DNA from 2 places in the Streptomyces sp. NPDC002537 genome. Region 1 is predicted to be linked to the other one. Evidence: predicted binding sites of a transcription regulator. Region 1 holds the regulator's gene; the other holds the start of a gene.

Region 1 (3,402 bases):
CTGATGCACAGCTACGCGCCCGACGTGACCGAGACCACCTGCGTGCAGATCCTGCAGCCGGGGTATCGGATCGGCGAGCGGACGATCCGCCCCGCGCGGGTCGCCGTCGCCGAGCCCCAGCCGGGTGCGCAGAAGGACGAGGACGAGTCGGGCGAGGAGAGCGGTGGCCCGGAAAAGGGCTGACGCGATGACCGACCGCAGTGACCGGAAGGAGGGACGCCGGGGATGAGCACCAAGGACTTCGTCGAGAAGGACTACTACAAGGTCCTCGGCGTGCCCAAGGACGCCACCGAGGCGGAGATCAAGAAGGCGTACCGGAAGCTCGCCCGCGAGAACCATCCGGACGCCAACAAGGGCGACGCCAAGGCGGAGGAGCGCTTCAAGGAGATCTCCGAGGCCAATGACGTCCTGGCCGACCCCAAGCGCCGCAAGGAGTACGACGAGGCGCGCGCCCTCTTCGGCAGCGGCGGCTTCCGCCCGGGTCCGGGCGGCGGCGGTTCCTTCAACTTCGACCTGGGCGACCTCTTCGGGGGCGCCCAGGGCGGGGCCGGGGCCGGTGGGTTCGGCGGCGGTCTCGGGGACGTCTTCGGCGGTCTGTTCAACCGGGGCGGCACGCGCACCCAGCCGCGCCGCGGGCAGGACATCGAGTCCGAGGTGTCGCTCAGCTTCACCGAGGCCGTCGAAGGGGCCACGGTCCCGCTGCGGATGTCCTCCTCGGCCGCGTGCAAGACCTGCTCCGGCACCGGCGACAAGAACGGCACGCCGCGGGTCTGCCCGACCTGCGTCGGCACCGGCCAGGTGTCGCACGGCTCGGGCGGCGGCTTCTCGCTGACCGACCCCTGCCCGGACTGCAAGGGCCGCGGGCTGATCCCCGAGAACCCCTGCGACGTCTGCAAGGGCAGCGGCCGGGCCACGTCCTCCCGCACCATGCAGGTCCGCATCCCGGCGGGCGTCTCCGACGGCCAGCGGATCCGGCTGCGCGGCAAGGGCGCCCCGGGCGAGCGCGGCGGGCCCAACGGCGACCTGTACGTCGTCGTGCACGTCGACTCGCACCCGGTCTTCGGGCGCAAGGGCGACAACCTCACCGTCACCGTGCCGGTCTCCTTCGTGGAGGCGGCGCTCGGCGGCGAGGTGAAGGTCCCGACGCTCGGTGGACCCCCGGTCACCCTCAAGCTGCCCGCGGGCACGCCCAACGGCCGCACGATGCGGGCCCGGGGCAAGGGCGCGGTGCGCAAGGACGGCACCCGCGGCGACCTGCTGGTCACCGTCGAGGTGGCCGTGCCGCAGGAGCTCGACGACAAGGCGCGGGAGGCCCTGGAGGCGTACCGCGAGGCGACCGCGGGCCGGGATCCGCGGGCCGAACTGTTCCAGGCCGCGAAGGGAGCATGAGATGGACGGCCGACGACGCCGCTTTGGTGAAGGCGCACAGCCTTATCAGCTGACCGACGAGTCGCCGGTCTACGTCATCTCGGTCGCCGCCCAGCTGTCGGGCCTGCACCCGCAGACGCTCCGGCAGTACGACCGGCTCGGGCTGGTCTCCCCGGACCGCACGGCCGGGCGGGGCCGGCGCTATTCGGCGCGCGACATCGAACTGCTGCGGCAGGTCCAGTCGCTGAGCCAGGACGAGGGCATCAACCTCGCGGGCATCAAGCGCATCATCGAGCTGGAGAACCAGGTGGCCGCGCTCCAGTCGCGGGTCGCCGAGCTCGAGGGCGCCGTCGACAGCGCCGCCATGACCATGCGGCAGCGCGAGGCCGCGGTGCACGCCTCGTACCGCCGCGACCTGGTCCCGTACCAGGACGTGCAGCAGACGAGCGCGCTCGTGGTGTGGCGTCCCAGACGCGACCAGGAGCGCTGAGCGCCTCGTGGACAAGGCCCGTCACCCCCTGGGGTGGCGGGCCTCACGCGTGCGACGGGGTGAGCCTGAGACGGACCTCCAGCTCGTGCTCGCCCGGCACCGTCCCGCGGTTCTCCACGATGAAGGCCGCGGCCAGCTCCTCCTTGACCTGGCGCACGGGGTCCGCCGCGCCGAAGAGGTCGACCTCGACCGTGCCGGACAGCGGGACGTCCGTGGCCTCCGACGGCGCGCGGCGGGTGCGGGCGTCGACGACCATGCACCACACCATGGGGTGCTCCGGCCCCGCGGCCGTGGTCTCGCTGCGCCCTGCGCCCTCGGGGAACGCGGCCTCCAGGGCGCGGAACACCGCGCCCGCGTCCTGGTGACCGCAGCCGGTCAGGTGGACGCTGACGTGATCCGGGCTCTCGGGGCCGCTCATCGCCTCGTACTCCTCCGCCGTGGGACGCCGTGCGGCCGCGCGGCGGAAGACCCGCCGGACGGCTCGTGGAACAGCTCTTCCCCGACCGTACGAGCGGCCGGGGGAGACGGCATCAGCACCAGGGCCAACAGGGCCAACAGGGGTCCGTCAGACCAGACCCAGCGCCCGGGTGACGGTGATCTCGACGAGGACGCGGTCGGGGTTGGGGGCGGGCGTCCGCCCGTAGCGCTCGGCGTAGCGGCCGACGGCGTCCGCCACGGCGTCGGCCTCGGTCCGTACGACGGCGACGCCCTCCAGGGTCGCCCACTTCCGCTCGCCGACCTGGCAGACGGCGACCCGCGCCCCGTCCGGCCCCGCCGCCAGTATGTTCGCGATCTTGCGGCTGGACTTGTTGGTGATCACCCGGGCGATTCCGGCCTCGTGGTCGAAGGTCACCCCCACGGGCACGAGGTGCGGGCGGCCGTCGGGGCGCGTGGTGGTCAGGGTGCAGATATGGCGCTCGCTCCAGAAGTCGACATAGGCGGCGGAGAGATTGCTCAGGTCGTGGGCCATGCCGGGGAGCGTAGCCCCGGCCCGTCCCCGGCCCGAGGGGCGGGGCGGCCCCCGCGGCCGGACCATGGGGAGTGGGCCGGGAGCGGGCCGGTATGTGCTGGCCAGAACAGGGTTGAGTGGAATAGGCTCAACTTATCGCACGTTGGCTCAAGCAGGAGTGCCATCGGAGGCGTAGCACAGAGGAGGAGCGCACAGTCGTGGATGCCGAGCTGACGAACAAGAGCCGTGAGGCGTTGAGCGGTGCCAGTGAGCGGGCCGTTTCGGCGGGGCATGCCGATATGACGCCGGCCCATCTGCTGCTCGCGCTCCTCGCGGGTGCGGACAACGAGAACGTGATGGATCTGCTGGCCGGGGTCGAGGCGGATGCGGCCGCGCTGCGGTCGGGGGCCGAGCGGCTGCTCGCGGGGCTGCCGAGTGTGCAGGGGTCGACGGTTGCGCCGCCGCAGCCCGGCCGTGAGCTGCTGGCCGTCATCGCCGACGCCTCGCAGCGCGCCCGCGAGCTGGGCGACACCTACATCTCCACCGAGCACCTGCTCATCGGTCTGGCCGCGAAGGGCGGGCGTACCGGCGAGCT
Region 2 (3,402 bases), on a different contig from region 1:
CCACGAAGAGGACGTCGCCGCCCGCCCCGGTCACCGCGAGGCCCGTGGCCACGCCCGGGACCGCCGTGCGCCGCTCGGCCGGGTCCTGCGCGGACTCGGGCGTGTGGTGCGGGCGGCCGATGAGGGCGCGCAGGTCGTCGGCGCCGAGGGCGGCGGGCAGTTCGCGCTCGCCCAGTTCGTGCTGGGCGGCCACCTTGCGGAGCAGCCGGGCCAGGGCGCGCTCCAGGGTGCGTACGCCCGCCTCGCGGGTGTACTCGCCGGCGAGCTTGCGCAGCGCCTCGTCCGCGAGGGTCACCTCGCCGCTGTCGAGGCCCGCGCGCTCCAGTTGCCGGGGCAGCAGGTGGTCGCGGGCGATGACGACCTTCTCGTCCTCGGTGTAGCCGTCGAGGCGGACCAGCTCCATACGGTCGAGCAGGGCCTCCGGGATGGCGTCCAGGACGTTCGCGGTCGCGAGGAAGACGACGTCCGAGAGGTCGAGTTCGACTTCCAGGTAGTGGTCCCGGAAGGTGTGGTTCTGCGCCGGGTCCAGGACCTCCAGCAGGGCCGCGGCCGGGTCGCCGCGGAAGTCGGAGCCGACCTTGTCGATCTCGTCGAGGAGGACGACCGGGTTCATCGACCCGGCTTCCTTGACGGCCCGGACGATCCGGCCGGGCAGGGCGCCCACGTACGTACGGCGGTGGCCGCGGATCTCCGCCTCGTCGCGCACGCCGCCGAGGGCGACGCGGACGAACTTCCGGCCCATGGCGCGGGCCACGGATTCGCCGAGGCTGGTCTTGCCGACGCCGGGCGGACCGACGAGCGCGAGCACCGCGCCCCCGCGCCGCCCGCCGATCACGCCCAGCCCCCGGTCGGCGCGCCGCTTGCGCACCGCCAGGTATTCGGTGATCCGTTCCTTGACGTCCTCCAGCCCCGCGTGGTCGGCGTCGAGGACGGCCTTGGCGCCGGGGATGTCGTAGGCGTCCTCGGTGCGCTCGTTCCAGGGCAGCTCCAGGACCGTGTCGAGCCAGGTGCGGATCCAGCCGCCCTCGGGGCTCTGGTCGGAGGCCCGCTCCAGCTTCTCGACCTCCTTGAGCGCCGCCTCGCGGACCTTGTCCGGCAGGCCGGCGGCCTCGACGCGGGCGCGGTAGTCGTCCGACTCGCTCCCGGGGTCGCCGTTGAGACCGGCGAGTTCCTTGCGGACGGCCTCCAGCTGGCGGCGGAGCAGGAACTCGCGCTGCTGCTTGTCGACGCCCTCCTGGACGTCCTTGGCGATCGACTCGGCGACGTCCTGCTCGGCGAGGTGCTCGCCCAGCCACTTCACGGCGAGCCTGAGCCGGGCCACCGGGTCGGCCGTCTCCAGCAGCTCCACGCGCTGGGCGACGGTGAGGAACGGGGAGTAGCCGGAGTTGTCGGCGAGCTGGGACACGTCGTCGAGCTGCTGGACGCGGTCCACGACCTGCCAGGCGCCGCGCTTGCGGAGCCAGCTGGTGGCCAGCGCCTTGTACTCCTTCATCAGCTCGGCGACCGCGCCGGGCAGCGGGGCCGGGGTGACCTCGTCGATCCGGGTGCCCTCGACCCACAGCGCGGCGCCGGGCCCTGTCGTGCCGGCCCCGATCCGTACGCGGGCGAGACCTCGGATGAGCGCCCCGGGGTCGCCGTCCGAGAGGCGGCCCACCTGCTCGACACGCCCGAGGGTGCCGGTGCCCGCGTACGAGCCCTCGACGCGCGGCACGAGCAGCACCTGCGGCTTGCCGTCACCCGTGACGGCCGCCTGGGCGGCCTCCACCGCGGCCCGTACCTCGCCGTCGGACAGGTCGAGGGGCACCACCATGCCGGGCAGCACCACCTCGTCGTCGAGCGGCAGCACGGGCAGGGTGAGCGGTGTGGACATGAGAGCCATGATCTCCCCTTCGGCAGGCAAGTTGAGCTATGCCGACTCAATGCGTGGCGCTTCGCGGATGTTCCCGGGGGTGTGTTCGCTCTGAGCGATCGGCTGGGCGGCGGGCCGCAGTGTCCCCCGGGCCTCAGCCCCGGACCGCTCTCCGCCTGCGGCGGGCCTGTTCCCCACCCCGCCCCTTCCCGAAACTGGGGGAGACCCCCAGACCCCCAGCGCCCTGCGGGCGCGTCCTCAAACGCCGGACGGGCTGAATTGCACGGGCTGGGCCCGCAGTTTCAAGGCCACAGCCAGCACATCCAGCCCGTCCGGCGATTGAGGACGCTCCCGAAGGGAGCTCCCGCCGCAGGCGGCGACGGCGGGACAGCCAAGGGAAGGCCAGAAGAAGTGGCTCAGGACTCCGGGTCGCGTTGCCGCGGCAGCGGCACGCGGTCGCGGATGAAAGGCCCGCACGCCATGCCCGTGAGCAGGGCTATCGGGTGGCCCCAGCTCGCGAGGGGGTCCGCGAACTCGATGAGGTCCTGGGCGCACATGAGGCCCGCGAGGAGGAGCAGCGTCCACCCCGCCGGGCGCCGCAGCAGCCCGGCGAGGGCCCCCGTACAGGCCATCACGCCGAAGCTGATGCCGTAGTCGAGGCGGTGCAGCGACGCCTCCGGCAGCCGTCCCGCCGCCACCGCCCCGGCCACCGGCAGCTCGGTGGCGAGGGTCGCCAGGACGTGTCCGAGGAGGAAGACCCCGGCCGCGCGGGCGGGCCCGACGCGCCGCTCCAGGGCGCTGAGGATCAGGGCGAAGAGCAGCCCGTAGAGCGAATAGATGCCGCCCGCCACCCACAGCGCGCTGGCGACGAGGACGACGAGCGGCTGTTCGGCGAGGTGCGCGGCGTCGGTGCTGGAGTCCCGGAGGAGCTGGTTGACGGTCTCCTCGTCGCCGAGTTCGGCGTAGAGGGCGGTGCCGAGCAGCACCAGCCCGTAGACGAAGGTGAAGGGGGTGCCGGTCGGCGTCGGCAGCACCCGGCGGGCCCACCGCAACAGGAGGAGCAGGCGGGGGCGCCCGCGGCCGGGGGCGCGCTCGCCGTCGGGCGCCACCACGGGGTCGACCACAGTCACTCGGCGGAACCCCTTTCCGGCGGGCTGCACAGCGTCGCACTCGGAGCGGTCGTGCCCTGGACCTCACTCTCCGCCCTCACTGTGAACAGTAAGGTCCCCAGTGGCCCGGTAAATCAACCTCTGCCCGTGACTCCGGTCACGACCCTCAACCGAACATTCGTCCGCTGCGTCCGCCGGGCCTTGCCGACCTTCGGAGGCTTCGCCATGACCGCCCAGGATGTCCGTTACGAGCCGCCCGTCACCCTCGACCGCCGCGAAGGCCCCCACGGGGAGGTGGTGCTGCGCCGCAGGGGCGATGTCCACGAGATCATCGCCAACGGCACCTTCCTGATGGACACCTCCGACGGCAGGTCCGAACGTCTCCTGGTCGACGCCGCCCTCGCCGCCCTGCCGCCGGACCGGCGGAACCCCTCCGTGCTGATC

What was found. Region 1 encodes HspR, which represses chaperone genes until heat shock. Its sites were predicted from a motif close to TTGAGNNNNNNNNNCTCAA; they were not measured.
Region 2: the regulator HspR is predicted to act here: its motif matches at 1,902-1,920, upstream of lon (endopeptidase La).

The regions. Positions count from the first base shown of each region.
Region 1 covers NZ_JBSFWT010000007.1:142,375-145,776, forward strand. The annotation lists gene grpE (nucleotide exchange factor GrpE) at 1-183, shown strand, start outside; gene dnaJ (molecular chaperone DnaJ) at 226-1,389, shown strand; gene ACWD4A_RS05665 (heat shock protein transcriptional repressor HspR) at 1,391-1,858, shown strand; gene ACWD4A_RS05670 (hypothetical protein) at 1,902-2,276, opposite strand; gene ACWD4A_RS05675 (pyridoxamine 5'-phosphate oxidase family protein) at 2,424-2,828, opposite strand; partial or broken gene ACWD4A_RS05680 (Clp protease N-terminal domain-containing protein) at 3,026-3,402, shown strand, end outside.
Region 2 covers NZ_JBSFWT010000030.1:8,550-11,951, forward strand. The annotation lists gene lon (endopeptidase La) at 1-1,879, opposite strand, end outside; gene ACWD4A_RS16005 (rhomboid-like protein) at 2,266-2,979, opposite strand; gene ACWD4A_RS16010 (spermidine synthase) at 3,184-3,402, shown strand, end outside.